DNA from 2 places in the Paenibacillus sp. Pae15 genome. Region 1 is predicted to be linked to the other one. Evidence: a T-box and tRNA genes for the amino acid it is inferred to sense, from the RefSeq annotation. Region 1 holds a T-box; the other holds one or more tRNA genes.
The links. The T-box of region 1 lies ahead of leuS (leucine--tRNA ligase). A T-box ahead of a tRNA ligase gene usually reads a tRNA of that ligase, here a tRNA-Leu.
Positions count from the first base shown of each region.

Region 2: it has a tRNA-Leu gene. The T-box ahead of leuS (leucine--tRNA ligase) is inferred to sense a tRNA for this amino acid. The anticodon was not compared.

Region 1 covers NZ_JALJRM010000003.1:45,419-60,945, reverse strand. The annotation lists gene spoVAD (stage V sporulation protein AD) at 1-234, shown strand, start outside; gene spoVAE (stage V sporulation protein AE) at 245-610, shown strand; gene NR121_RS03325 (AAA family ATPase) at 915-1,874, shown strand; gene NR121_RS03320 (DUF58 domain-containing protein) at 1,877-3,121, shown strand; gene NR121_RS03315 (transglutaminase TgpA family protein) at 3,118-5,349, shown strand; gene NR121_RS03310 (YqeG family HAD IIIA-type phosphatase) at 5,472-5,966, shown strand; gene yqeH (ribosome biogenesis GTPase YqeH) at 5,974-7,104, shown strand; gene NR121_RS03300 (shikimate dehydrogenase) at 7,157-8,026, shown strand; gene yhbY (ribosome assembly RNA-binding protein YhbY) at 8,072-8,365, shown strand; gene NR121_RS03290 (nicotinate-nucleotide adenylyltransferase) at 8,418-9,005, shown strand; gene yqeK (bis(5'-nucleosyl)-tetraphosphatase (symmetrical) YqeK) at 8,995-9,588, shown strand; gene rsfS (ribosome silencing factor) at 9,619-9,966, shown strand; gene NR121_RS03275 (CvfB family protein) at 9,963-10,862, shown strand; gene NR121_RS03270 (class I SAM-dependent DNA methyltransferase) at 10,938-11,732, shown strand; T-box leader at 12,040-12,286, shown strand; gene leuS (leucine--tRNA ligase) at 12,341-14,788, shown strand; gene comER (late competence protein ComER) at 14,837-15,527, opposite strand, start outside.
Region 2 covers NZ_JALJRM010000021.1:9,029-24,555, forward strand. The annotation lists gene NR121_RS17065 (SprT family protein) at 1-338, shown strand, start outside; tRNA gene NR121_RS17070 (tRNA-Asn) at 376-451, shown strand; tRNA gene NR121_RS17075 (tRNA-Ser) at 462-549, shown strand; tRNA gene NR121_RS17080 (tRNA-Glu) at 1,519-1,590, shown strand; tRNA gene NR121_RS17085 (tRNA-Leu) at 1,712-1,794, shown strand; gene NR121_RS17090 (DUF2500 domain-containing protein) at 1,919-2,311, opposite strand; tRNA gene NR121_RS17095 (tRNA-Leu) at 2,495-2,577, shown strand; gene NR121_RS17100 (YitT family protein) at 2,723-3,316, shown strand; gene NR121_RS17105 (hypothetical protein) at 3,361-3,633, opposite strand; gene NR121_RS17110 (S-layer homology domain-containing protein) at 3,916-5,316, shown strand; gene NR121_RS17115 (DUF2621 domain-containing protein) at 5,441-5,890, opposite strand; gene NR121_RS17120 (deoxyribonuclease IV) at 6,057-7,184, shown strand; gene purU (formyltetrahydrofolate deformylase) at 7,216-8,109, shown strand; gene nirB (nitrite reductase large subunit NirB) at 8,568-11,003, shown strand; gene nirD (nitrite reductase small subunit NirD) at 11,063-11,392, shown strand; gene tkt (transketolase) at 11,781-13,784, shown strand; gene ppnP (pyrimidine/purine nucleoside phosphorylase) at 13,811-14,128, shown strand; gene NR121_RS17150 (glucose-6-phosphate isomerase) at 14,410-15,527, shown strand, end outside.

The DNA.
Region 1 (15,527 bases):
TGCGGTCTGATGATGTACGATTTGGAAAAGCAAAGCGTCCAAGCGGGAGGGAGCGGCTGCGCCTGCTCGGCTACCGTAACCTACGGTCACGTCTTGAAACGGATCCAAAAGGGAGAACTGAAAAGGGTGCTGATCGTTGCGACGGGAGCGCTGCTCTCCCCGCTTTCGTTTCAGCAGGGGGAGAGCATTCCCTGCATTGCACACGCGGTAGCGATTGAAAGCGAGGTGAATTAGCATGAATTGGATGCAGTTTGTCTGGGCTTTTCTCATCGGCGGGGCGATCTGTGTGCTGGGGCAATTGATGATGGATATCATGAAGCTGACGCCGGCGCATACCATGACCACTTTGGTGGTAGCCGGAGCCATCGTGGACGGCATTCAGATCGGCGACAAAAGCTTGTATGAACGCTTTATCGAGTTTGCCGGCGCCGGGGCTACCGTGCCGATTACCAGCTTTGGCAATTCCCTTGTGCACGGAGCGCTGAGCGAATTGAAAACGCATGGCGCAGTCGGAATCATCACGGGCATCTTTGAAGTAACCAGCGCGGGGATTTCTGCGGCCATCATTTTTTCATTCCTGGCCGCCCTCGTATTCAAGCCGCAAGGATAACGGCGGCAGCGGAGACGGAAGCTCCGAGAACCTTGGAAGCGCGCGGCGCCAACGCCCGGCCCTGAGGTTTTCGGGGCTTTTTTGCCATCATTCAAAATCATTTTTATACGTGTACTCCGGTTCCTGATTCCTGTACAATAGGAAGTAAGTCTCTTGTATTTTGTGCACATGTTACAATTGTTACAATAGCATTACAATTTGATTTCATTTGTTAAATCGACACGATTTTGTAGAACCTTAGGCTCTTTATTTGCGTAATAAATTTAATTCATGCTTAGTTAAGACTTATTAAGGAGGCCGGACGATGGAGACGATGATCAGAGAAGATATACTGGCGATTAGGCGGATACAGGCAAATTTGGAATCCTGCATTTTCGGAAAAAGAGAAGAAATTCAGCTGCTTTTAACCGCGATGCTGGCAGGGGGCCACGTGCTGCTTGAGGATGTGCCGGGCACAGGCAAGACCGTGCTGATCAAAGCGCTCGCCAAATCGATCCGCGGCCAATATCGCCGCATCCAATGCAACCCCGACCTCCTTCCTACCGATATTACAGGCGTTTCCATTTATCATCCCAAGGAGGAAGTGTTTTTGTTCCGTCCGGGTCCGATCATGACCAACATCCTGCTTGTCGATGAAATCAACCGGGCAACGACCAAGACGCAGTCCGCCTTGCTGGAAGCGATGGAGGAGAGGCATATTACGGTGGATGGAGAGTCCCATGATCTGCCAAAACCCTTCCTGATGCTGGCAACCCAGAATCCGATCGATTTCGAGGGTACTTATGTTTTGCCGGAGGCCCAGTTGGACCGTTTCATGATGAAATTCAGTCTCGGCTATCCCGATGCGGAAACGGAAACGAAAATGATCGTATCCCAAAGCATATCCCACCCGTTGGATGCTCTGGAGCCTGTTGCGGAAGTGGAGCAGATTTTGGCCATTCAAGAGCAAGTGAAGCAGGTTCATCTGGATGAAGCGGTGGCAAGGTACCTGGTATCCGTTATCCGGCTGACCCGCGAACATCCGTCCATCTATCTGGGAGCGAGCCCGCGTGCGACGCTGGCGCTGGTGCAGGCGGTCAAAGCCTTCGCTTTGCTTCAGCAAAGAGATTACGTCCTTCCGGACGATATTAAATTTTTGGCGCCTTATGTGCTTGGACACCGGATGATCCTGCAGGCGGAAGCACGGATGGAAGGGGTCACCGTATCGTCGGTGCTGCAATCGGTGTTTCAACAGGTGAAAGTGCCGGTACGTTTGGAGAAGTGAATATGCTGAGACCTTCTTTCGCTTTTAAGCTGGCGGGACGCTCGGGGTCCAGCCGCAAGCTCTGGGCCGTGCTCTCGGTTTTGTTGGGCAGCCTGGGATTTTTGCTGTTTCAGGGCGGAAAGCTGGCCTTGATGCTGTTTGTTGTCATATTTATACTCAGCGTTTATTTGCTGCTCGGCCAGTGGAGCGGGATCAAGCGCACGAAAGGAATCCGGACGCTGAAGCACAACGAATTCGGAACGACGATCGAAGCCGGCAGCACCCTTGAAGTGACAATCCAGCTGCAAATCCCGGGATTTTGGCCGATGCCTTACTTGTTCGTCAAGGATCGATTAGTTCATAAAAGCGGCCGGGAGCTGACGTTTGAGGCGACGGTTGTGCCCGATTGGAAAAGACGCGCGCAATGGGAGTACAAAACGCCGGCGATGCGCCGCGGGCACTATGTGTTCGGGACCACGGAATGCGTAACCGAGGACGTGTTTGGGTTGTTCGAGCATAAGGGAGAGCTTGAGCTGCCTCAAAGCATCTCTGTTCTTCCGCAAACCGTGCCCATACGGGAATGGCAGCAGTTTCATCAGATGGTTAAAGGAACCAATCACCAATCCTCGACGACACGTGCCGCGCGGGAAACCACACAAATTAACGGTGTCCGCGAATACATTTACGGAGACCGGCTCTCGCGGATTCACTGGAATGCGACCGCCAAGACCGGAACCTGGAAATCGAAGGAGTTTGAGCGGGAATCGCTTCCCAAGACCTATTTGTTTCTGGACCGCAGTCTGCGGTCTTATCAGGATCCCGATCCGTTCGAGCTGGCGGTTTCGGCGGCCGCCTCGATGTTCCAGTACGGCGCTCATCGCGGCCTGGCTCTTGGGCTTATTTCCTGCGGGGCGGACGATAAGTATTTTGAACCGAGACCGGGGCAGGCGCAGTACCATGCCGTAATGCAGCATCTCATTGATGTGGAGGCGGACGGAGTATACGGCGCGCGGCAGGTGCTGATGGAGAAAATCCATATGCTTGCGCCGGGCAGCTTCATTAAGCTGATCAGTCCGGTTTCGGGGGATGGCATGCTTGAGCTGCTTGTCTGGCTCAAGCAGCAGCAAATGAAACCCTGCCATCTGTGGGTCAACCCGGATGCCGCCCGCAGGGAAGCTTGGGTCAAGCAGCTCAAGTCCCGCGGCATCGTTTGTTATGCGGTGCAGCATTTGTCGGAGCTGCCTTTCCAGTTGGGAGGTGGGAGATGATGAACGAAAAACCGCTTGCCTGGTGGAAGCGCTTGTTGTTTCACGATTGGCCGCATCGGGTTACGGTGCTGTTGTGCGGCTTGTTTTTGCTTCAGTTTACGATCTGGTTCTCCAAAGAAGACGGCCTGTGGCTGCAGGAGACGGTTGTTATCGTTCAGCTGACGCTGCTCGTCATTTTTATAATGGAGCATGTTCCGCTTATCCATTGGCTTCTTCGCGGCGCGTTGGAGCTCGGTGCCATTATTGTTATCAATATCCAGGTGCTCGAACGGTACGAGGTGATCGAGCCCATGCCGTTCTCCAGCTTTTTATCTTCCCAGCTGTTTTTGAACCTGTACGATCTTACGCCTTACTTATGGTTCGCCCTTGGCGCCTGGGTCGCTTATTTGACCACGATCTGGTGGGTGGAAGCAAAGTGGCGGATTTATATTCTGCTGGTTCTGACGGTTCTGGCGATGTGTATCCGCGATTCGTTTTCGGCCATTTATTTATGGCCGCAGGTGGCTGTCGCCGTCGCTTGCGGGCTGTTCCTGCTGATTTTATGTCACTTTATGCAGCTTCGGCGCAAGGATTCGTCGGCTTGGCGGAAGCTGGCCGACTACCCGGCATCGATTGCGATTCCGGTCGTTTCACTCGTATCCCTGACCATATTTATCGGGGCGCTGATGCCGGAGGTAGGTCCGACGCTAACGGATCCTTATACGGCATGGCGCAATTTCAAAGGGGAGCCGATGAATTTTACAACCGGCAAGGGAATCCAGGTATCTGCTGTTGTGGACGCGACGGATTCTTCTTCCGGTTACAGCCGCAACGACTCTAATCTCGGCGCAGGGTTCCAATTTGACTACACGCCGGTCATGACCGTAGAAACGACGCACAGGGCCTATTGGCGCGGTGAAACCCGTTCGCTTTACACCGGGAGAGGCTGGGAGGAAAGCGACGGCGAACGCCGGGGAGCCTGGAATAACGTGCGCCCGGACGCTCCCGTTCCTGCCGATCCGAGGTATCCGGCGGGAAATCGGAAAACCGTTGAGGTGACGCAAACGGTGACCATGCTCACAGATGAGCGGTATCCCGTTTTCTTTGGCGCCTATGCCGTGCAAAAAGTAACCGGCATTAACGGAGCGAAGAGCGGATTTGAAGCGCTGCAATGGTCCGCCCGGCAGTCGGAGCTGAGATACGGCGAGCATCAGCCTTATCCGAAGACGTATACGGTGGTGTCCCACATGCCGGTAGTCGACGAGGCGGCTTTGCGCGCACTGCCGATGGAACCGGTACGGCAGGGGATGAATGAGTTTTTGCAGCTGCCGGACCATTTGCCCGAACGTGTGCGCACGCTGGCAGCCGAGATTACCAGAGAGGCTGCGAATCCGTACGATAAAGCCAAGAGAATCGAGCAGTATCTCCAGTTGAATTTTCCTTATACGAACAGACCCGACTTGTCCAAGGGCCGCAGCCGCGACTTCGTCGACCGCTTCTTGTTTGAAATCCGGGAGGGGTATTGCGACTATTATTCCACTGCCATGGTGGTGATGGCCCGTTCTGTGGGCCTGCCGGCCCGTTGGGTGAAGGGCTATGCTTCCGGTGCGGCGGAAATGAACGGGGAATTGTTCGGCATGTTCCCGGACGAGGTTTCGGCCAATACCGATGCCGGCGGAGTGTATACCGTACGGAACTCGGATGCCCACTCCTGGGTGGAGGTCTACTTCAACGGCTATGGCTGGATTCCGTTTGAGCCGACCGCCGGATTCGCTCTGCCAACGGCGACGGCGGAGGCCAATCCTGCAGTCGACGTTTCCGAAGCTCCGGGTCCCATCGTAACCGAGACGGAAGAAAATACGCCCGTCGTCGGGCCGCATCATGTCGCCACAGGAGGCATCCTTGCTGCGGCTGCACTGCTTGCCGCTTTTCTGGTTTGGAAATTTCAGCTCATCGAGCTGTGGAGAGAGCGGGAGCGCAGGCGCAGAGCTTCGCTGATGAAGCAGAAAGTCATTGTGGAGTGTGAGCGGCTGCTCCGTATTTTCCGACGCAACGGCTACGTGCGCGAGGAATACGAAACGCTCCGGGAAGCGATGCAGCGCTGGACGAAGCAAAGCGGATGGATGAAATCGGAGCTGGATGCCGTGCTTTCTGTTTTTGAAAAAGCGAAATACGGGAATGCGGAAATTACCGAAGAGGATTGGCGTCAAACGACGCAAATCGTAGAAAAGCTTCGTTCTCAGATGTAGCTTGAATCAAAGGCTGGACGGCTTCGGGCTGCCGGCCTTTGAGGGTATTCCTTTTTGCAACAAAAAGGAGTATTATGGTATAGTTTGACGTATACAGCCTAATGTCTTTCGAGGTGAACGCTTTGCTGAAAAAGCTGATTCCACGCAAACAAGTGAATTCGATTTATGAAATAAAACTCGACGAATTATGGGAGCAGGGGTATCGGGGCATCATTACGGATTTGGACAATACGCTGGTAGGGGCCAAGGCGCCGCTGGCTACGCCGGAGCTGATCGATTGGCTCAAGGTAGTGGCGCACGTGGGCTTTCAGGTGGTCGTCGTCTCCAACAACCAGCGGACGAGGGTGACCAAGTTCGCGGAGCCGTTATCTCTGCCTTTTATTTACCGGGCCAAAAAGCCCTCGAGCGCATCCTTTCGAAAAGCGCTGCAGATGATGAATTTAAGGGCGGAAGAGGTCGTTGTGATCGGCGATCAAATGCTGACGGATGTGCTGGGGGGCAACCGGATGGGCTTGTATACCATTCTGGTGGTTCCGATTTCGCTGGGCGACGAAGGGTTTTTTACGAAGGTAAACCGCCGAATCGAGAAAGCGGCTTTAACGATCATGAAAAGGTAGGGAATCCATGACGGATCAAAAACAAATGAGAGAAGATGCGTTACACTGTACAGGCTGCGGCGTGGCGCTCCAAACCCAAGACGCCGAGAAGCTCGGCTATGTGCCGGAGCAGGCGCTGACGCGAACGCCGGTCATTTGCCAACGGTGCTTCCGCATAAAGCATTACAACGAAGCTTCCAGTATTACTTTAAATCAGGATGATTTTCTTCGCCTGCTTACGCATGTAGGCTCGACGCAGTCGCTTGTTATCAATATTGTCGATTTGTTCGATTTCGAGGGCAGCATGATTTCGGGACTTCCGCGCTTCGTCGGAAATAACCCGATTGTGCTTGTAGTCAACAAAATCGATTTGTTGCCCAAGGCGACGAACTATAACCGGATCTTAAACTGGGTGCAGCGCCAGGCGAAAGAAGCGGGACTGAAGGTTGCCGAGGTCGTGCTGTGCTCCGCAAAGAAAAACATGGGCTTCGAACGGGTCATTGAAGCGTTGGATAAACACCGCCGCGGCCGTGATATTTATGTGGTCGGCGCAACGAATGTAGGCAAGTCGACGCTGATTAACCGGCTGATCCGGGATTACAGCGACCTGGACGCGGAGCTGACGACTTCGCAATACCCGGGCACGACGCTGGATCTTGTCCGGATTCCGCTTGAGGACGGCGCATCCATCATCGACACGCCCGGCATTGTCTATCAACACCGGCTGACGGAGCTTGTGAGCAAGAAAGATCTGGCGAAGCTGATGCCGGACAAGCCGGTCAAGCCTTTGGTGTTTCAGCTAAACGAGCGGCAGACGATTTTCCTGGGCGGGTTTGCGCGGTTTGATTTTGTACAGGGAGCCCGGCAGTCCTTTACTTTCTATATATCCAATGCGCTTCAGGCTCACCGGACCAAGCTGGAGCGTGCGGATGAGCTGTACGAGGAGCACAAGGGCGGGCTTCTGTCACCGCCTGCCAGGGAGGAGCTGGACAAGCTGCCGAAGTGGGTAAAGCATCCGGTACGCATTCCGAAGGGTTCGAATCTGGATGTGTCCATTTCCGGAATCGGTTGGGTAAAAGTGAACGGCGAGGCCGGAGCGGATCTGGTTATTCACGTGCCTAAGGGCGTAAAGGTTGCCGTCAGGGAGCCGCTCATTTAAACTTTTGCTTCAGATTGTTTGCAATGGCAGCCAATGGGAGGAACGGGAAACGATGAGCAAGCACAAGCTGGATAGTCATACGATGTTGTACGGCGTTTTTGGGGATCCGATCCGGCATTCGAAATCTCCGATCATGTTGAACAGGGCATTTGAAGAAACAGGGCTCAATGCGGCTTACGGGGCGTTTCACATTTTGCCGGGAACCTTGAAGGACGCGGTCGCAGGGATTCGGGCGCTTCAGTTCCGGGGGGTCAACGTCACGATTCCGCACAAAGTGGAGGTGATGTCGTATTTGGACGAGATCGATGAAGCAGCCCGCGTCATCGGCGCCGTCAATACGATTGTAAACGAAGGCGGCAAGCTGATCGGATATAATACCGACGGCATCGGTTACATCCGTTCGCTCAAAGAAGAAACGGGCATCGATTTGAAAGGCCGCAAGGTGCTGATGATCGGAGCGGGGGGCGCCGCACGCGGCGTCGGTTACGCATTGGTCAAGGAAGGCGTGGAGCATATCTGGATTGCCAACCGGACGAAGGAGAAAGCGTTGGAGCTTGCGGCTTCCATGAGCGGGTTCGGAAGCGTATCCGGTCACGGACTGGACGAGGCAGGCAAGCTGGCTGGCGAGGCGGGGCTGATTGTGAACAATACGCTGCTCGGCATGCATCCGAATGTGGACGGGGTGCCTATGGACGTAGAGCTGATCAAGCCGGGAACGGTGGTCAGCGATTTGGTGTATAATCCCCTGGTTACCCGTTTTTTAAGAGAAGCCCGGGATCTTCGCGGAGCGACCGTTCACAGCGGCTTGGGCATGTTTATTTATCAAGGCGCCTATGCGTTTGAATACTGGACCGGTCTCCCGGCTCCGGTTGCAGCCATGCGGGAAGCGGTGCTGCAGTCTTTTGAAGAGCGGCAAACTTAAGTCAATCATGGAATTCATCCATAGAATAGAGGTAGAAGGACTGGCATGTTAACAGGTAAACAAAAGAGGTATCTGCGCTCGCTGGCGCACCATTTGAACCCGATATTTCAGGTCGGCAAAGGAGGAGTGAACGATCATTTGATCCGCCATATCAGCGAGGCGCTGGAGGTGCGGGAATTGATCAAGGTCTCGGTACTCAACAACTGCCTGGAGGATCCTAAAGAGGTGGGGGCGGAGCTCTCGGACGGCGCGGGTGCAGAGCTTGTGCAGGTCATTGGAAAAACCATTGTGCTGTATAAAGAATCCAAAGAACAAAAAAAGATCGAGCTTCCGGTATAAGCTTTAAGCTTCAAGCGAAGCCGGGATGGATAATGCAAAGAGGGGGAGCCGGATGAAAATCGGCCTGATGGGAGGAACCTTCGATCCCGTTCATATCGGCCATTTGATCGCAGCCCAGAGCGTTTACGAGGAGCTGGAGCTGGATGAGGTTTGGTTTATGCCAACGTCCATGCCGCCGCATAAGGAACAGGTTCCCGGAGCTTCTCCGGAGCAGCGATGGCAGATGGTGTGCCTTGCCGTAGAAGACCACCCGGCTTTCAAGCCATCGGATGTCGAACTGCGCAAAGGCGGCATATCCTACAGCATCGAGACCGTACTCATGCTCCGTTCCCGGTACCCTGAACATGAGTTCTATTACATCATTGGAGCGGATATGGTGCAGTATTTGCCCAAATGGTACAGAATCGACGAGCTGATCAAGCATGTGACCTTTGTCGGATTGCGCCGCCCGGGGTATGAAACCGGCTGCGATGCACTGCCTGCCCCGATCAGGAAGGCTGTTCGTTTAGCCTCTATGCCGCAAATTGAGCTATCCTCTACGGGGATCAGACAGCGGCGCGCGGAGGGCCGGTCGGTGCGTTATATGGTGCCCGACCGGGTAAATGACTATATCGAGGTGAATCGTCTTTATGAAGCGTGAAGACCTGATGGAATCGGTCCGTTCGCAAATGCCGGAGAAGCGCTGGGTGCATACGCTGGGCGTGATGGAAACGGCTGTCAGGCTGGCGGAGCGGTTCGGAGCGGATCCTGTCAAAGCGGATCTGGCGGCTATTCTCCACGATGTGTGCAAATATTGGCGGGTGGACGAGCAAGCGCGGATTATTCGGGAGAACGGTTTGCCTCTTGATCTTCTGGAATATGACAAGGAGCTTTGGCATGCGCATGCGGGCGCCTGGCTGGCTCGTGAACGGTACGGCGTGGAGGATGAAGAGGTGCTGGATGCGATTCGCTACCATACCTCGGGGCGGGGTCAGATGACCCTGCTGGACAAGGTGGTTTGCCTTGCCGATTACATGGAGCCCGGGCGGGACTTTCCAGGCGTGCATAATATTCGCGAAATCGCCGAATATAGTTTAGAGAAGGCGCTGCTTGCCGGATTTGACGGAACGATAAGGTTTTTGCTGGATAAAGGAAAACGGATATATCCGCTGACGCTGGCCGCTCGCAATGGTTTGATTGTAGAGCTGGAGCAGCAGGACGGCGGAATGGTACAGAAGAGCTGAAACATTTGTATAGTTAAGGGAGGAAACTAGATGACGGTACAACCGGAGGAGCTTATGACGCTTGCGGTCGAGGCGGCCGAAGACAAAAAGGCAATTAACATCGTTACCCTGAATCTGTCCGGAATATCGCTGATTGCGGATTATTTTATCATTTGCCACGGGAATTCCGAGACACAAGTACAGGCGATTGCTGCGGAAATCCGCAAGAAAGCGGAGGAAAAAGGGGTGCGGATTCGCGGATTGGAAGGGATGGATACGGCGCGCTGGGTGCTCATCGATCTTGGCGATGTGGTCGTTCATGTTTTCCATCGCGATGACAGAGAATATTATAACATCGAGCGTCTTTGGTCCGACGCGAAAGTGGTCGAGCGGGTATGAGACTTGAAGCCGGTACGATCCGGCGGTTGGAAGTGGCAAGGGAAGTGCCGCCCAACGGCTATTTTTTGACCGACGGGACGCAGGACGTGCTTCTGCATTACAGCGAAACGGCCGGGGAAGTGAAGCCCGGGGATCAAGTAGACGTGTTCCTGTTTCACGATACGCAGGACCGGCTGGCGGCAACGATGCGAAAGCCTCTGATTCGGCTTGGCGAGGTGGCGCTGCTCGAGGTCGCAGATATTCATCCGCGCTTTGGATGCTTTCTTGAGATGGGGCTGGGGCGGCACTTGCTGCTGCCGTTTAAGGAGCTTCCTGAGCTTAAGGAGCTTCGTCCAAAGGTGGGTGACAAGGTCTTTGTCGTGCTGACGCACGACCGTCAGGGCCGGCTCGTGGCTAAAACAGCGGGGGAAGAGCATTTGAAAAAGCTGTGTTTCGATGCTCCGGCCACTTGGCGAGGCCAATGGGTGGAAGCAAGGGTGTACAAGCCCCTGCAGATGGGTACGTTCGTCGTCTGTGACGGAGGCGTGGTCGGCTTCGGAGTCATCGGCTTCATCCATTCCTCCGAACGGACAAGACTGCTGCGGTTAGGCGAGCAGGTCAAGGTTCGCGTGACATTCGTGCGCGAGGATGGGAACGTGAACTGTACGATGCGCGAACGCAAGGAAGTCGGGCGGGATGAGGACGCGGAAAAGCTGCTGGCGTTTCTTCATGAACGGCCGAACAAGGCCATGCCCTACTCGGACGAAACGCCTGCCGATCTGATCAGTCAGCGCTTTGGCATAAGCAAATCGGCATTCAAACGCGCCATCGGCAAGCTGATGAAAGAAGGCTTGGTTTATCAGGAAGGCAGCTGGACTTACCTGAAGCAGGATCCGACAGAGCCGGTTACCCAGTGAAGAAGCGCTGAGGTGCCGGTTTTTTCTTGCGCCGGCAGGATACTGATGATGCATTAAGACAAGGAGGTTTGCCGTGTGGCTTATGAGCGGTTCTCGTATATTTACGACCGTCTGATGGAGGATATGCCCTATGAGGAATGGATGCGGTTTGCCGGACAATGCTGGGACAAGTATGGTGTTCCCCGGACCGTCGTCGACCTTGGCTGCGGCACGGGAGCCTTGGCGATACCGCTTGCGCAGCAGGGCTTCGAAGTGATCGGCATCGACCTCTCGGAAGATATGCTCGCGGTCGCTCAGCAAAAGGCGGACAGCGTGCAGCGGCATTCACCGTTCCCTGCCGGAGGCGGGCTGATGCTGCTGCAGCAGGATTTGCGCGATTGGGAGCTGGACCGTCCTGTGGATGCAGTCATCTCGTTTTGCGACTGCTTCAACTATTTGCTGGAGGAAGAGGATGTCGTGCTGGCGATCCGGCAAGCCTATGCGGGGTTGAAGCCGGGCGGTGTATTTCTGTTTGACATGCACACCCCTTATCAGCTGCAATCGTATGCCGAATCGCAGCCCTTTACTCTGAACGAAGAGGACATTGCGTATATATGGACATGCGATTTTGACCCGGGACGCTGTGAGATCGAGCATGCGCTAACGATTTTCGTCAGAGAAGGAGAAATGCTCGAAACGGGATCCGACGATGCGGTGACAGAACGCTTTCATCGGGTGGAGGAGCTGCATTTGCAGCGTGCTTATTCTCTGGATTGGCTTGGGGAGAAGCTGCGTGAAGCCGGTTTCCGGGAAACGGCCTGCTACGGGGATTTTACGTGGGAGCCACCTACGGAAAATACGCAGAGGGTGTTTTTTGTGGCGGTAAAATAGGCTGACCCTGTTCGAGGCAGGAAACAGGCGGGGGATGACGAGCCGGACTATTTTTCGATCAACCGCAAAATCAGCTGCACAGCGCTCAAAATCATGCCCCAGAGCGGCAGCGACAAGATCAAACCGTTCAGTAATCCTCGCATCGGCGGCAACCTCCAGCACACACTTTTTATACAGTATGTACAAAAAGTCTTTCTGGAATCCCCGGCAAAGAGGATTATCGTGCCGGAAGGGCGATTTCTTTCGATGGCGTCCTGCTTGACACACAGGAACGGTTTTACATATAATGAAATTTAATTGGATCGTTTGCAAGGCTATGACAGAAAGCAGTAGCTGTACGCCGTATTTCAGAGAGCCGATGGTTGGTGGGAATCGGTTGTGGTCGCAGCGAACTCGTTCTGGAGCCAGAAGGTGAAGGGAAGGATCGTCGGAAGAAGGGTCCGAGACCTAGCCGGATCGTATTCCCCGCGTTAAGGGGCTGGAGTGGACAGGGGCAAAGCATGCCGGCTGTCAACTAGGGTGGTACCACGGGAAGCAAAGCTCTCGTCCCTAGCTAAGGCTAGAGGCGAGGGCTTTTTTGTTTTTATTCGAAGGAGGCATAAAGCAACATGGCACAGGAAGTCAAAGAACAGCAAGGATATAACCCGCAGGCGATTGAACCGAAGTGGCAGCGCTATTGGGAAGAGAACAAAACGTTCAAGGTGCTGGACGACGATAGCAAGCCCAAATTTTACGCCCTGGATATGTTTCCGTATCCTTCCGGCGCGGGACTGCACGTAGGCCACCCGGAAGGGTACACGGCCACCGATATTGTGTCCCGGTACAAAAGAATGCGCGGCTACAACGTACTGCATCCGATGGGGTGGGATGCGTTCGGTCTTCCGGCGGAGCAGCATGCACTCGATACAGGGGAGCATCCGCGCGACATTACGATCAAGAATATCAATAATTTCCGCAGACAAATCAAATCGCTCGGCTTCTCGTACGACTGGGACCGCGAATTCAGCACAACCGATCCCGATTACTACAAGTGGACGCAGTGGATTTTTATCCAGCTTTATAAAAAAGGTCTCGCCTATGTCGACGAGGTCCCGGTCAACTGGTGTCCCGCGCTGGGAACGGTCCTCGCCAACGAAGAGGTGATCGACGGCAAAAGCGAACGCGGAGGCCATCCCGTCATTCGCAAGCCGATGCGTCAGTGGGTGCTGAAGATTACCGAGTACGCAGAACGCCTGCTGGAGGATCTGGAGGAACTCGATTGGTCTGAAAGCATCAAGGACATGCAGCGCAACTGGATCGGTAAATCCAAAGGAGCGGAAGTGACGTTCGCTATCGACGGGCATGAGGGTGACAGCCTGAAGGTGTTCACGACTCGTCCGGATACGCTGTTCGGAGCGACATACTGCGTTTTGGCGCCGGAGCACGAGCTGGTGAATCGGATCGTGACGGAGGGACAAGCCTCGGCGGTGAAGGAATATCAAGAGCGTGCCGCCCGCAAGAGCGACCTGGAGCGTACGGATTTGGCCAAGGAGAAAACCGGAGTCTTTACCGGAGCCTATGCCGTCAATCCGGTGAACGGCAGCAAGGTGCCGATCTGGATCGCCGATTATGTACTGGCGGGCTACGGAACGGGAGCCATTATGGCGGTGCCGGGACATGACCAACGGGACTGGGAGTTCGCCAAACAGTATGATCTTCCGATAATTGAAGTGGTGCAGGGCGGGGATCTGTCCAAAGAGGCTTATTCCGGCGACGGTCCGCATGTGAACTCCGGCTTCCTGGACGGGCTCAACAACGAACAGGCCATCGGAGCCATGATTCAGTGGCTTGAGGATAACGGCAAAGGCCAGGGCAAAGTGACCTATCGTCTGCGCGACTGGCTGTTCAGCCGCCAGCGTTATTGGGGCGAGCCTATTCCGATCCTTCATCTGGAAGACGGGACGATGAAAACCGTGCCGGAGGATCAGCTGCCGCTGCTGCTGCCGGAGGTCGACGAAATCAAGCCGTCCGGCACAGGAGAATCGCCGCTGGCGAACGTAACCGAGTGGGTCAATACCATCGATCCGGAGACCGGCATGAAGGCCCGCCGCGAGACGAACACGATGCCGCAATGGGCGGGCAGCTGCTGGTACTACCTGCGTTTTATCGATCCTAAGAACGATAAGGAAATTTGCTCTCCGGAGCTGCAGCGCAAGTGGCTGCCGGTCGATCTGTACATCGGGGGCGCGGAGCATGCTGTGCTCCATCTGCTGTACGCGCGCTTCTGGCACAAGGTGCTGTACGATCTCGGCGTAGTGAATACGAAGGAACCGTTCCACAAGCTGGTCAATCAAGGGATGATCCTCGGCGAGAACAATGAGAAAATGAGCAAGTCCCGCGGGAACGTCATCAATCCCGATGTCATTGTCAATGAATTCGGAGCCGATACCCTGCGCTTGTACGAAATGTTCATGGGTCCGCTTGAGGCGACAAAGCCGTGGAGCGCCAACGGCGTAGAGGGGGCTTACCGCTTCTTAAGCCGGATCTGGAGATTGTTCATCCAAGAGGACGGGCAATTAAGCGCGAAAATTAGCAGTGAGGAAGAGGGCAGCGAGGCGTTCAAACGGGTTTGGCATCGTACCATCAAGAAGGTGACCGAGGATTTTGAGGCGCTGCGCTTTAACACGGCGATCAGCCAGCTGATGATCTTCGTGAATGAGGCCTACAAGACGGATCGTCTTCCGAAAGCGGCTATGGAGCACTTTGTGCAGTTGCTTTCTCCGCTTGCGCCGCATCTGGCCGAAGAATTATGGGAGAAGCTGGGCCATAACGATACCGTAACTTATGAACCATGGCCGACCTATGATGAGGCCTGGACCGTAGATAACGAGGTGGAAATCGTTGTTCAGGTGAACGGTAAAATCATCGAGCGCGCGACGGTTGCGGCCGATGCCGATGAAGCTTCTATGCGGGAGCTGGCTGTGAATCTGGATAAAGTGAAGGATGCCACGGCGGGTAAAACGGTCCGGAAAGTCATCGTGGTCAAAGGCAAGCTGGTCAATATTGTAGCAGGATAAAAAGGATAAAACGGGCAAGCATCAAAAAAACAACCGCCCCCCGGATGGCTACGGGCACGGCGGTTCATAAGGAAAAGACGTGAAAGCATCGCGTTCTTCATCGGCTTTGGTCCCGAAAAAGCGGGCTTCCACCTTTTCCAAATCTTCTTCGTATTTGGCATGAGTTGTGCGGATCAAGTCGTAAAAGACGCTGCACAGCTCTTTTTCCATTATACGGAGTCCTTCCTCTGTAATTCCGCCGGGTACGGCTACACGCTGCTGCAGCGCGGCGGGAGTAAATCCTCCATCTGTCAGCAGCTTGCCCGTCCCCAGCGTCATTTCGCTGGCGAGCCGCGTCGCCTCTTCCTCGGAAATTCCGGTGGCCGAGACGGCTGCCTGAATATACTTTTGAATGAAGAAGGCGAGGAAGGCAGGTCCGCAGCTGGACAGGTCGGAGGAGATTCGGGTGTGTTCCTCGGATATGCGAATCGGAGCGCTTACGCGGGATAACAAGTTTTCGAGCCGTTTCTGATCTTCGGCCTTCATCCGGTCCCCATAAATACAAAGTGTCGCTCCGCTGAGTACATGATTTGTGATGCTCGGAATCACTTTGGCGATTTTGCAGGGCAACAGCGCTTCGAGATGCCGGATCAGCACCGGGCTGGTGATCGAAACGATGATCTGTTCGGGTGTCAACAAAGCCTGAATCTCCTCAATGACATCTTTGAACTCGAGAGGCTTGACACAGATAAACAGCAAA
Region 2 (15,527 bases), on a different contig from region 1:
TTGAAATCAGTTGGCTTCAGTACGAGCAATTTGGTGCCTCCGATGTGGAAAAAATCATTAAGCATGAGCTGTGCCATTACCATCTGCATATTCGGGGCAAAGGTTATCAGCATCGGGACAGTGACTTCAAGCAACTGCTCGCCAAAGTGGGCGGAACTCGATATTGCAGATCACTGCCTCAATCGCTGCGGCGCAAGGAGCCATACCGGTACAAGCTCGTATGTGTGAGCTGCAAGGCGGAGTATTTGCGTAAAAGGAAGGCAGACCCGCGCAAATACGTTTGTGGACATTGCAAAGGGAAATTGAGATTGCTCACAATTGAAATGGCACATGCTTGACTTGGAGCAGCAATCATGATAAATTAAAAATTGTTCTTCCCCGATAGCTCAGTCGGTAGAGCACTCGACTGTTAATCGAGTTGTCACAGGTTCGAGTCCTGTTCGGGGAGCCATTCTTATCTTGGAGAGATACCCAAGTGGCTCAAGGGGACCCTCTGCTAAGGGGTTAGACTGCGTAAGTGGTGCGAGGGTTCGAATCCCTCTCTCTCCGTATATATAGCAAAATAAACCGCCGGAAGGCGGTTTTTGCTATATATGGGAATATGAGAGGGTTCCAACCCGAGAAGAGGGGGCGGCGGAGCAGCGTAGGGAACGCTGCAGAGTCTCGCGGTCTCGTATTTCCAACGGTGAAACCGATCATTAAAATCCATACATTCAATAACCGAAAGGCCAATTCAGTTTGGGAATCCTTTTGAAGTTCATGCCTTAACAATTCGACAATAAAGGTCAGCGGCGGAAAAATGGAGCTAATGATCGTGAGCATTTTCATAATTTCGTTCATCCGATCCGATTAAAAGGCCTGTCAGCGATTCTCTATATATGTCGAGCGGGTCGATTACCCGGGAAATATGATCATCGATGTCGATGACATAAGCTTCTGCTTTCTTGCATAGAAGGTAAGTTTTTGATGTCTTATGGCGTCGAGAAGCGATTTTTCTCCACAAGATGACTCGCCGGAGTTGAACGTTTGAAATGGAAAATTTCATGCGATACGAGAACATAAGGATTGTGGCAAGTGTTCTGCTTCGTACACCTTTGGTAATATTTCTCGACAATGGCAAAAAACGTCAATACAATGTTCCTTATGGCGGTTCATTTTGAGACGCTATTTCAGCATGATGCGGACCTCCACCACCAAGGGCAGCAGTGAAACGGCTTTTCCAGGAATACTCGACCTGCGCCGGAACCGGGTCGGAGATATGTATTCAGTTGCTATCGTCTTGATCCGGAACGCGAATGTCTTGTTCGGTCATTCGGTCGGCGGTTCATCGGTAATTCAGCAGATAACTGGCACCTCATTAAAAGGCTTTATTTTTCCCTGACTGGCATAACGGAATTTCCGTTCCCAAAGCTTGCTTTTGTTCCCGAAAAACTGTCGAAAAAACATCTTGTCAACCTCGAAACATTCCGCTATAATAACTCTTGTCGCTTAAAAGGCAGTCGATTTTCATTATGGCATGGCCCGTTGGTCAAGGGGTTAAGACACCTCCCTTTCACGGAGGTAACAGGGGTTCGAATCCCCTACGGGTCATATTAAAGGGGATTTGAACCCCTGAGGGTTCGTCGGAGGATAAGCTTCGCTAGCATCGGCTTCGCAGTCTCGGAGCGCAGCGAGGAGTATCCCCTGCGGGTCGTTATAATCATTTTAACCTGCGGTTGTGGTGGAATGGCAGACACGCTATCTTGAGGGGGTAGTGAGCGTACGCTCGTGGAGGTTCGAGTCCTCTCAACCGCATTCAATAAGCCTGGTGATCCCAATAGGATCATCAGGCTTATTTTCTGTCGAATGTGGTAAGAGAGAGACGCTCTGGAGGCAAACGCTTGGATGGCGTCTCATCTTTTCCGACGTTGGAGCAGCCTCAATAAATGGATTGCTGCCGGGATCTCTCAAATTCCAGGAAGCGGGTGCCTTGATAGGAAAGCTGCCCCTGATCGCCTTCCGCCAACAGACCGTAATCGCCGGGGCGAACATGGAATTCGCGTCGTTCTCCCTGATCAAATTCAAACGTGACATAATATGAAGTATGGGCTGAAGTATGTTCGCCCCCGCTGACTCTTGTCCGTTTGGAAACGACAAAAGCCGGCTTGGTGATTCGTTCGCTGGCGTTATTGCTCATCCAGGTGTAAACCCCCCGGCCCAATATAAACAAAGCAGCCCCCACAATGAGCGTCGTAATAAGAGTAAACATCATTGAAAAAACAGGCGGCGGACCACCAAAAGAACCGCTAAACGGATCGCCAAAAGAGATCATTCCGTCCACTCCCCATATGGAAATTTGTTCATACGGTTTAAACGTATTTCCGTGCCGGGATGTTTCATGGTTTAAATTTTTAAACCGTTAAAAAGAAATATAGTAAAAAACATTCGGGTATGAAGTGCTGTCAAACGAGCGGGCTTTACTCTTGCTGGAGAACAAGATATAATTATATTATGCGCGGTTGTGGTGGAATGGCAGACACGCTATCTTGAGGGGGTAGTGGGCGTACGCCCGTGGAGGTTCGAGTCCTCTCAACCGCATTTTGGCTTAAATCCGGAAACCCTTGGTATTCAAGGGTTTTTTCTTTTGCGCTTTATCTCTTCGTTAAGAGTAAATAGGGATTAATGCACATTTTTGATGTGTTCAGCATATAAATCAGACATGCCTTAATGGGAGCTGGTTGGGTTGCTGTACCATAAAATCGTTGCAATCATAACGGGAAGCTTGCTAATCGCGATGGGTGTGAATTGTTTTTTGATGCCGTTTAAAGTTTTGGACGGCGGGATTATCGGCATAGCTCTCATTATTAATTATTTGTTCGAATTCAAAGTGGGACTTGTAGTCATCCTGTGCAGCATACCCATCTTTACATTGGCATGGATTTATTACCGGGAGTTGGTCTACAACAGTTTGCATGGCATGCTGCTTTCCTCCTATCTGATTGATATCTTGGAACCGTTCCATTATTATTTTCTCTATTATGTAAATTTGACGCCGGTCAGCAGCAGCGTAATCGGAGGCTTGATTATCGGCGCGGGAATCGGAATCATGCTGCGATATGATACCAGTACCGGGGGAACGGATTTGCTGGCTCAATTTCTTTCGAAGTATGTTACGTTTAATGTAGGGATCATCATTTTTATTCTGGATGCGGTCATTATCAGTTTGGGAGGCCTGCTGATCTCGGCGGAGACATTGGTGCTGTCTGTGATTACGATTACGGTTGGAGGCGTGACGACAACGCTCTGTACGCTTAAATCCGCTGGACGGACGCATTGAAAATGACAAAAACCTCCTTCTCGGGAGGGCTCCTTATGAGTAAGCTATAGGCGCAGCAGGGCCTGCCGTTCGGCTTGAGGACGGCATAATTTGCAGACACCGACCACTCTGCCGCGGCCGGAATAAAAGGTCAGTTCCTTTGGAGGGACTTTCTTTTTACAGTAAGAGCAGCTTTGCTTGGACAGAGGTCGTTTGCTTCGGCCAGAATGGATGTGCTGCGGGCGATTTCGTTTCTTCCTTAAGACGAGCCGGACGGCGGCGGCAGCAATCATAAGAATAAGCCCATACAGGAGTATCTTTTCTTGATCACCGAACATGATGTCCCTCCCTCGTTTTTGAACCGATGATGAATATGGCCTTACTACACCAATATTTCGTCAAACGGGCGTTGATTCCTTTTTTTCGGGTGGACTGTCTATTAACGGAGCATTGAATGCAGCGGCCGCCGGGGATGCCTTGAAACAAGCAATCGGTATTGCTCTCCTCGAAAAGGGAAGAATCTACAGGTCGTGCATTCCGGGACGAATTCAAGGTTTGCTGTAACAAAATATGCCCCTCCTACCGATAAAAAAGGAAAGAGATGGGAGGTATTGCGACTCATGAGAAATGCTAGCAGCCCGATGTGGCGCAAACTCGTGCTTCTGGTGTCATTCACTCTTTTGCTGTCGTTATTGCCGGTTCGGGCATTCAGTGCGGACACCGGCTTCCGGGACGTCGATCCGCAGCGCTACGCCTGGGCGATCAACGCCATACGGTTGATGACCGACAAGCAAGTATTAACCGGTTATCCCGACGGCCTGTTTCGTCCGGATCAAACGGTCAGCAAAGCGGAATGGACGGTGATGGTCCATCGTTTGTTTAATAAGTACCGTCCCAACCAGTATGCGGTGGGGATGGAGAAAATCAGCTATTTTACGGACGTGCCTCCGCTTCACTGGGCACATCGGCCGATTATGGATATGTATAACGCGTCCTTTCGCATCGGCGGATACGGCGTGAGCCGAACCGGGGATTTGGCCTTCCGGCCTGATCAAGCGTTGAACCGGCTTCAGCTGGCGCAGATGCTTTACGCATTCTTCGATCAGCGGCTGATGGACCGCAGGCTGAGTGAAAACGATGTGTGTGCCGTTATGATGGAGTTTAAGGATGTCCCTGTCAGGCTGTTTACGGATCCTGAGGAATATGCTGCCGCCAAGGCGGACGGAAGATACGAAGCGGGAGGGTTGATGGATATTGAAAGCAGCAATGTATATCCATCGCTCTTTATGGGCAACCATTCCAGCAACTGCAAGTTTGGAGACGATCCGCTCTCGAACGTGCAATCTACAGCGCTCGTCAGTCTGAAGGCCAACGGCATCATGACGCCGAACGACGATGGATACTTCCGGCCGAAGGATAGAGTGACACGCGCGGAAGCTGTGACTATTCTTAACCGGATTTACAGCTACCTTAAAAACAACAGCCTGCTCTCGGACTATACGTCTGTCGAGCTTGATGCATCCGGCTCCGGCGGTGGTTCTGCGGGAACAGGCGGAGGAGCGCCATCATCAGGCGGGGGTTCCTTCAATAACAATCCAGGCAGCAGTATCATCGTTCCGCCAAATTCGGGCGGCTCTGCCGGCGGGAATCATCAGAATCCGGAATGGTCGGATAAATCGGTGATTCGTGTAACGGATTATTTTAACGATCAGGGTGTCATTGTGAAAAATGTGAAGCTGTTCGGTGAGATCGAGACGGCGGTGCAGCCGAATGGGAAGAGATTTTTGACCATCGATATGAAATCGCAGGAGAAGGTGGATCTGTACGTTATTCTGGACGGTCGTGTGGGCTTCGTCAAGCAGGAGGAACTGCCGCTTACTCTGCCTTTGGACGGCATTGGGATGGTGGGTCTCCGTTCGCAGAAGCGGGATATGAAATCGCCGCGGACAACGGAGTATCAAACCACATTGAGCGTGGCCCTGTACGACGAGGATCCGGGAAACGGCAAAAAGCGGAAATAGACCGCCGTATGGGAGACCTCCGTTCCCTTTGAGGGACGGGGGTCTTTTTGTTGAACTCTGTCTATAACAGGGGTTCACGCAGCAAAAATCCCTCCCGGCGTATCGGAGAGGGATATCCAAGCTGCTACTGAAGCAGATGCTTATAAGCGGTATAGTCGATTTGCTTTTTGTCGAGAAAGGAGGTCAGACTCTTGTAATCGCGTTTTGGCGTTGCGAGAATGTAACCCTTGATGCAATGATCCTTTGTGATTTCAGTGGCGTTGTCCTCCAGGGCCACTTGTCCGATCCGGGCGGCGATGGAATGCCTGGCGATGTCACGGAAAGGCTTGGGGACCGGTTCAACGAGCATTTCAAGGAAGGCTTTGGATTCCTCCGTCCATAGATGCCGGGATGATTCGACATAATGATTTTGCCAGTCGAGCTTGGATTTGCCGTCATTTCCCATCGGAAGCACCTTCAAAAATTTGCGGAACATAAAATAGCCGCCGATCGACATAAAGAACAGCAGCACGAACACCCAAAACAGGATAAACCACATAAATCCCGAGGGCGGGACGGAACTGGATAAAAGCATCGTACATTTCACCTCGCTTCCATTATACCGTAAATCCGGGCTTCAGGAAAACGGCAGATTGGAGCAGGAGCGCCTTTTGGTTAGAGAAACATTTCCTATTCTAGATTTCCGGACGCAATCCTAGTAAAATAGAGAGATGTGATGTGAAAAGGAGTGAATTCCGGTCATGGTTAAAATTGGATCACACGTATCGTTTTCAGATAAAGGGCTGCTGAATGCTGCGAAAGAAGCTGTTTCGTACGGCTCCGGCACGTTTATGATTTATACGGGGGCGCCGCAAAATACGCGCCGCAAGCCGATTGAATCGCAGTATATCGAAGAAGGCAAAGAGCTGATGGACAAGCATGGCATCGATGAAATTATCGTACATGCTCCCTATATCATTAACCTGGGATCGTATAAAGAGGACACATTCGAGCTGGCGGTACGTTTTCTTCAGGAAGAAATTCGCCGTACGGATTATATAGGCGTAAAGCAGATTGTACTGCATCCGGGCGCTTACACGGACAAGGATGCCGAGTTCGGTATTGCGCGCATCGCTCAAGGCTTGAATGAGGTGCTGGCAGGCGTGAAGGATACGGATGTAAAAATTGCGCTGGAGACGATGGCTGGCAAGGGGACGGAAATCGGCCGCAGTTTCGAAGAACTGGCGCAGATTATCGAGAAGGTGGATGACAACGGCCGTCTGTCAGTGTGCTTTGATACGTGCCACGTGAATGATGCGGGTTACGATATCGTGAACGATCTGGATGGCGTGCTGGAGGAGTTTGATCGTGTGATCGGTCTGGACCGTATTGCGGTGGTTCATCTGAACGACAGCAAAAATCCGATTGGAGCGGGGAAAGACCGCCATGCCACTGTTGGCTCGGGCTGGATCGGTTTCGATGCGATGAACGGCGTGGTTCACCACGAGAAGCTGAAGCATCTGCCGTTTATACTGGAGACTCCGTGGATCGGTAAGCAGGATAGCTACCAGCGTCCGATGTATGAGGCGGAGATTGCTCTGTTGGGGGGCACCGTGAAAGAGCGGTTCGGCGAAGAGTTCCTCTCGGATGTAGAGCGATTGGCGCACTTTTTCTCGAAGCAGGAGCTGAATCCGAGAACGTATGTGCTTCAGACGTGGGAAGTTCTCAAGACGGATGCCAAAGCCAAAAAAGCGGATGGCCGCGAGCCGATGGAGCGACTTTATGACATGGTTGTTGCAGAAGGCTTGTTCCCCGAATTAACCGAAGAACAGATTAATCACCGTTTGACTGCGTGGTTTGCCGGTGAGCATTTGTTTGCCGCCGTATAATGGTCAGTTTAATGAAGGAGTAGAAAATGTAATGGTTCCAAAAATCACCCCTAAGAGAACAAGTACAGATTTACAAAATCGTGCCCGCATGCTGGTATCCTGTCCGGACAGGCCGGGTATCGTGGCCGCGGTTTCGCGGTTTTTATACGAGCATGGCGCCAATATCGTTCAATCCGATCAATATACGATGGATCCGGAGGGAGGCTTATTCTTTATCCGGATCGAATTCGATCTCGACAATCTGGATGCACGGATCGAACGGCTCAAAGCCGATTTCGACAACGTGGCGAAGGAATTTGAGATGGACTGGAGGATGACACGCGCAAGCCGCAGGAAGCGCCTCGCCATCTTCGTATCCAAGGAAGACCACTGCCTGCTGGAGCTGCTCTGGCACTGGCAGTCGGGGGATCTCGATGCGGACATTGCGATGGTCATCAGTAATCATGACCACATGCGGGAGCTTGTTGAGCCGCTCGGCATACCTTATCATTATATTCCCGTAACACCGGATACGAAGGCTGAAGCGGAGAAGCGTCAGCTTGAGCTGGTGGCCGGGAAGGTGGATGTGGTCATCCTGGCCCGCTACATGCAGATTATCTCGCCGAAGTTTATAGAGCATTTTCCGAACCGGATTATCAACATCCACCATTCGTTCCTTCCGGCTTTCATCGGCGGCAAGCCGTACGCTCAGGCATATAACCGCGGCGTAAAAATCATTGGAGCTACGGCGCATTACGTCACGGAGGAGCTGGATGGCGGGCCGATCATCGAGCAGGACGTGCAGCGGGTAAGCCACCGCGACAATGTGGATGACCTGAAGCGCATCGGGCGCCATATCGAAAGAACGGTGTTGGCGCGGGCCGTCGGTTGGCACGTGGAGGATCGCGTCATTGTGCATCAAAATAAAACGGTAGTGTTCAGTTAAAAAAACGTGAAAGGGTCAGGAGGCCCGGATGCGGTTGAATCATGAAGGTCGACACGTCTTCTTTGAAGTAAAGAAGCGGGTCGGCCTTATTTTTGTACTATGAAAGATGTTTATGGAGACTAGGGATATTGAAGTAACCTATCAGCTTTGATTTATATGTAATATAATATAACATAAAATTGAAGTTTATATATTCATTTGAAGGGAAATTTTTATAAAAAACGAACAATAAAATAAATTAAATCATTTAATATTCGGTTTTTTAAAAATAAATGCATAAAAAATCAATAAATTTCAGAAGAATATATTGTATGATACGGATTTATCGTGTATATTGGTTTTACATAAGTAAATGTAAATAAACATTACACAAAATAGGATTTCCGGATGAAAATATTCAATAATTTCTTAAATATAACGTTTTGTGTAATGAATTTTAGGATGAGGAGTGGAGAGGCATGAAACGGAAGCTGGTGCTGGTTGGCAATGGGATGGCGGGCGTACGGTGTGTAGAGCATATTTTAAAGCTGGCCCCTCAGATGTTCGATATTACGATTTTCGGGGCGGAGCCATATCCGAATTACAATCGGATTTTACTTTCGTCGGTGCTTGCCGGGGATTCCGGATTGAAGGACATCGTCCTGAACGACTGGGACTGGTATCGGGACAACAACATTACGTTCCATGCAGGGCATACCGTGACGAAGATCGATACGGCCAACCAGAAGGTTGTTTCCGATAAAGGCGTGACCGCAGCTTATGATGAGCTGATCCTGGCAACAGGCTCGCTGCCGTTCATGCTTCCGATTCCCGGGGCGGACAAGGAAGGGGTTATCGCTTTCCGGGATATCAAGGACTGCGAAACGATGATGGAGACGGCCAAGCAATATAAGAAAGCGGTCGTCATCGGCGGAGGTCTGCTCGGACTGGAAGCGGCGCGCGGACTGCTCAATCTGAATATGGAGGTATCGGTTGTCCATATTAACCATTATTTGATGGAGCGCCAGTTGGATGAAACGGCTTCGAGAATGCTGCAGGCCGAGCTGGAGCGTCAGGGCATGAAGTTTCTTTTGGAGAAGCAGACGGAACAAATCGTGGGCAAGAAGAGGGTAACCGGGGTCAAGTTCAAGGACGGCGGCTTTGAGGAAGCCGACCTCGTCGTGATGGCGGTTGGGATACGGCCGAACGTTGCGCTTGCCAAGGAAAGCGGGATTGAGCTGAATCGCGGCATCGTGGTAAACGATTACCTGCAAACCAGCGTCCCGAATATCTATGCGGTCGGGGAGTGCGCTGAGCACCGAGGCGTTGCTTACGGACTTGTAGCCCCGTTGTATGAACAGGGGGATGTGCTTGCCAAGAAGCTGTGCGGCCTTGAGTGCGAAGGGTACCGGGGATCGGTCACGTCCACCAAGCTCAAGGTGTCGGGCGTTGACGTCTTCTCCGGCGGTCAATATAACGAAGAGCCGGGAACGCGCGCCATTAGGATTCAAGATGAAATTGACGGCATTTACAAAAAGATTTTGATCCGGGATGGGAAAGTGGTCGGCGCCGTGATGTTTGGCGATACAAGCGACAGCTCCCGCATCTTCCAACTGATACGAACGGGGGAAGATATCAGCGGCCGGGAGAAGGAAATCGTGCTGGGCGAAGACTTTGGCAGCAGGAACGGTAACGGCGGGACGGCGGTCGGGGCGATGAGCGATAACGAGATCGTATGCGGATGCAACGGCGTGACCAAAGGAACCATAGTGAAAGCCATTCAAGAAAAGCGACTCACTTCGGTTGAGGAGATCAAGGCTTGTACGAATGCCTCGCGATCCTGCGGGGGATGTAAACCGCTCGTCGCCCAGGTACTGAACTGTACGCTGGGGGAGGATGCCGTCACCGCGGCCAAAGAGGGAATCTGCGGCTGTACGACATTGGACCGGGACGAGGTGGTAGCGGCTATTCGCTCGATGCATTTGACGACGAGCAAAGAGGTTATGCATGTGCTCGAATGGTCGAATCCGGAGGGCTGCTCCAAATGCCGTCCTGCGCTGAACTATTATCTCGGCATGGTTTGGCCTGTAGAGCACGCAGAAGAGCGGGAGTCGCGCTTTGTTAATGAACGGAATCACGCCAACATTCAGAAGGACGGCACTTACTCCGTCATACCGAGAATTTATGGCGGGGTGACTTCTCCCAAGGAATTGAAAAAAATCGCCGAAGTGGCGGAAAAATATGACGTGCCGATGGTCAAAATTACAGGCGGTCAGCGTATTGATCTGCTCGGCGTGAAGAAAGAAGATCTGCCGGGGATGTGGGAAGAGCTCGATATGCCGTCCGGCTATGGTTACGGCAAAGCTCTCCGTACAGTGAAAACTTGTGTCGGTTCGACCTTCTGCCGGTTCGGAACACAGGATTCGATCTCCATGGGTATTGAGCTGGAGCGGCGTTTTGAGCGGTTGAACACACCGGCCAAGGTGAAAATGGCCGTATCCGGATGTCCGCGCAACTGTGCGGAAGCGACAATCAAGGACTTCGGCGTTGTGGCCATCGACGGCGGCTGGGAGCTGTATATTGGCGGCAACGGCGGCGTCAAGGTCAGGGCGTCCGACTTGATGTGGAAGGTCAGGACAAAAGAGGAGGTGCTCGAATACTCGGCTGCATTCTTGCAGTATTACCGGGAGAACGCCAAATGGAACGAACGGACGAGCGAATGGGTACAGCGTGTCGGCCTGGACGTGATTCGGCAGGCTTTGGATACCGAGGAGAAGCGAAAGGCGCTTGTGGCGCGTATCGACGAGACGCTGAAGCTGATGAAGGACCCTTGGAAGGAAATCATTGAGACGCCCGAGCTGCGCGCCATGTTTGAATCGCTTCCGGCGAAGGATGCCGCCGCCGCGGCGGAATAAGAGGGAACCGGACGGGCGCCCGGATTGGGTCGACATTATTTTGAACGAGGTGAGCGCTGATGGAGCGTATTATGGTAGCCCGGGTATCGGATATCCCGGCGCTGCGGTCCAGAACGGTAAAGGTAGCCGGTACGGAGATTGCCGTCTTCAAGCTTTCGAGCGGGGAATTGCACGCCATCGAAAACCGCTGCCCCCATAAGAACGGGAAGCTGTCGGAAGGAATCGTTTGCGATCATCACGTTTTTTGTCCCCTGCACGACTGGAAGATCAATATGAAGGACGGTTTGGTGCAGGCTCCCGATGAAGGCTGTGTGATGACGTTTCCGGTTGAAGTGGATGCGGAAGGGAAAGTGTTTCTGCTGTTGAACAAAGACAGTCTGTCTGCGTAGCAACATATGCGGCAAAAGAAAGACGGTGCTGGCTATGGCTCAGTACCGTCTTGTTTATTTTCCTGCTGCAGCTTGCGCAGAGACCATGCGCCGCAGCGGGCGAGCAGCACAGAATACAAGAAGTGGCTGGCAAGCCACCAGGCCAGCGCCGCTGTGTCAGTGAACAACAATTTTGCAGTAGATTATTTGGTAGAATAGAAGTGTACGGGTTATGGAAAACTCATGCGGAGAATGGTACAATAGGGCAAGTACTTGAAGTGGCCGGAGAATGATGCACACGTGAACAGCTTACGCTGCATAAGGGTAGCTTGCTGTTTGTAATGAAGGCGATTCACGGCTTGACACACTGTTGCGATACAAGACAAAGAGTAGAAGTGGGAGGATAATAATGACGGTAACAAACAAATCGATTGAGCAACTTTCCGTGGATACCATCCGCACCCTTTCCATCGATGCGGTAGAGAAGGCGAAGTCCGGACATCCCGGCATGCCTATGGGAGCCGCGCCGATGGGATATGAGCTGTTCGCCAAGCTGATGAAGCATTATCCGGATCAGCCGAATTGGATCAACCGCGACCGGTTTGTGCTGTCGGCCGGACATGGTTCCATGCTGCTGTACAGCTTGCTGCATCTCTGCGGATATGATTTGCCGATGGAAGAGCTAAAGAATTTCCGGCAATGGGGCAGCAAAACGCCGGGTCACCCGGAAGTGGGCCACACGGTTGGCGTCGATGCGACTACAGGCCCGCTTGGACAAGGTTTCGGTATGGCGGTAGGTATGGCCATGGCGGAAGCTCATTTGTCTGCCGTATATAATCGTGATCAATACCGTGTGATCGACCATTATACTTATGTCATTTGCGGTGACGGCGACCTGATGGAAGGGATCTCTTCGGAGTCCGCATCGCTTGCCGGTCATCTGAAGCTTGGCAAATTGATCGTACTTTACGATTCTAACGATATCTCGCTGGACGGCGAGCTCAATCTGTCCTTCTCCGAGAATGTGGCCAAGCGCTTTGAAGGCTACGGCTGGCAGGTGCTTCGCGTAGAGGACGGCAACGATCTGCAGGCGATTCACAATGCGGTGCTGGAAGCGCAGGCCGATTATCGTCCGACCTTGATCGAGGTGAAGACGGTTATCGGTTACGGCAGCCCGAACAAAGCGGGCAAAGGCGGACATGCGGGCCCGCACGGATCGCCGCTGGGTGCGGAAGAAGTCGCGCTGACGAAGAAGGCTTACGGTTGGGACGATACGCAGCATTTCCACGTGCCGGATGAAGTGCGCAAGCATTTTGAAGACGTGAAAAAGCGCAACAGGGATATATACGAAGGATGGAACGCCATGTTTGCCGAATACGCCAAGGCGTATCCTGAGCTTGCAAAGCAGTTTGAAATTGCCGTGAAGGGCGATCTGCCGGAAGGCTGGGATAAAGACATCTCGATCGCTCCGCCTGCAGAGAAAGGAACCCGGACGGCATCGGGCATCGTGCTCAACGAAATTGCCAAGAATGTGCCGCATCTGATCGGCGGATCTGCGGATCTCGAATCGTCGACGATGACGCATATGAAAGACCTCGGCGTATTGTCGGCCAAGGATTACAGCGGCCGGAACGTTTACTTCGGCGTACGCGAGTTCGGAATGGGCGCGGCAGTGAACGGGATGCTGCTGCACGGCGGCCTGAAAGTATTCGGCGGAACGTTCTTCGTTTTCTCGGATTACCTGCGTCCGGCCATTCGTCTCGCAGCCATCATGAATGTACCGGCGATCTACGTCTTTACGCATGACAGCATCGGTGTTGGCGAAGACGGCCCGACGCATGAGCCGATCGAGCAGTTGGCGGCGCTTCGCGTCATTCCGGGCGTAACGGTGATCCGTCCGGCGGACGGCAGCGAAACTGCGGCGGCATGGCGTTATGCGGTAGAGAACAAGGGCGGTCCGGTCGCGCTGATTCTCTCCCGTCAAGCGGCTCCGAAGCTGGAGGGCTCGGAGAAGGGCGCGGTCGATCGCGGCGCATATGTGCTTGCCGATGCTCCGGATGGCAAGCCGCAAGCGCAAATTATCGCGACAGGTACGGAAGTGCAGCTGGCTGTTGAGGCTCAGAAGCAGCTTGCCGAAGAAGGCGTGGCTGTCCGGGTCATCAGCATGCCGAGCTGGGAGTTGTTCGATAAACAGACGCAAGAGTACAAGGATTCGGTTATTCTGCCGGATGTGAAAGCGCGTTTGGCAGTGGAAATGGGCCATGAGTTTGGCTGGGAGCGTTATGTCGGCGAGCAGGGCGACGTGCTCGGCATCAACAAGTTCGGCGCATCGGCTCCGGGTCCGGTCGTTATCCGTGAGTACGGATTTACCGTAGAGAACGTGGTTGCCCGCGTAAAGCAGCTGTTGAAATAAACCATTCAGAGGGGAACGTTGGCGCGATGTCGCAGTTTGAGAATGTAACGGTAGTAAAAAAAGCAAACGTCTATTTCGACGGGAAGGTCACAAGCCGCGCGGTTCTGTTCGCGGACGGCACGAGGAAGACGCTCGGCATCATGCTGCCCGGCGAGTACGAGTTCGGTACGGACGTGAAGGAAGTGATGGAAATATTGGCCGGTGAGCTGAAGGTGCTGCTCCCCGGTTCAACGGAATGGCTGGAGATTAACGGCACGGGAGAATTCACCGTTCCGGCCGGACAGAAGTTCAAGCTTGACGTCCGTACGGTGACGGATTACTGCTGCTCCTACATTAGCGAATAGTACGGCAAGTCAAACCCCGCTTGTCCGATCCATGATGACATAACGATGGCGGATGGGCGGGGTTTTTATTTTTTCGGCGGCCGGCCTTTCCGCTGCTGCCCTGCAAATCCGTCCGATCGTGTTGATCTCGTCATGGCTGCATGGATTTTTGTATTTTATGGGAGACTGTGAATGTTCTCTTGCGTTATGGACAGAAAGTAAAGTATTCTATGTGATAGGGATTTACGACATAGTCTTCATAAAGAGAGAACCAGATGAATGGATAGGAGGACATGTTTACGATGGGAGCAAAACTTCGTTTTGATTACAGTAAAGCACTGAATTTCATTGGACAACATGAAGTGGATTATTTGGCCGGAGCGGTAGCCGCGGCACATGACCAATTGCATAATAAAACCGGTGCAGGCAATGATTATCTCGGCTGGATCGATCTTCCGGTCAATTACGACAAGGATGAATTTGCCCGCATTCAGAAAGCGGCCCGGCAGATTCAATCGGATTCCGATGCGCTCGTGGTGATCGGTATCGGAGGCTCTTATCTGGGAGCCAGAGCGGCGATCGAGATGCTGTCGCACAGCTTCTATAACCTGCTGCCCAAGGACAAGCGCAAGACGCCTGAAATTTATTTTGTCGGCCAAAACATCAGCTCCACCTATGTTGCTCATCTGCTCCAGTTGCTCGAAGGCAAGGACATCTCGGTAAACGTGATCTCCAAATCCGGAACGACAACGGAGCCGGCGGTCGCCTTCCGCATTTTCCGCGAGCTGCTGGAAAAGAAATACGGCAAGGAAGCGGCGCGCAAGCGTATTTATGCGACAACCGATCAAGCCAGAGGGGCTTTGAAGAAACTGGCCACGGAGGAAGGGTACGAAAGCTTCGTGATTCCGGATGATGTGGGCGGCCGGTATTCGGTGCTGACAGCAGTAGGATTGCTGCCGATCGCAACGGCCGGCATCGATATCGAAGCCATGATGCGCGGCGCGGCGGATGCGCGTGAAGCTTACTCCAATCCGAATTTGAAGGAAAACGAAGCTTACCAGTATGCCGCGGTACGCAATGCGCTCTATCGCAAAGGCAAAACAACCGAAATTCTCGTCAACTACGAGCCATCCCTGCACTATGTGTCGGAATGGTGGAAGCAGCTGTACGGTGAGAGCGAAGGTAAGGATAACAAAGGAATTTACCCTTCCTCGGTCGATTTTTCAACGGACCTTCATTCCATGGGACAGTTTATCCAAGAAGGCTCGCGCAATTTGTTCGAGACCGTGATTCAAGTCGAGGAGGTTGCTGAGAAAATTGTGATCGGCAGCGATCCGCAGGATTTGGACGGACTCAACTTTCTCAGCGGCCAAACGATGGATTTTGTCAACAAGAAAGCGTTCGAAGGGACGATGCTCGC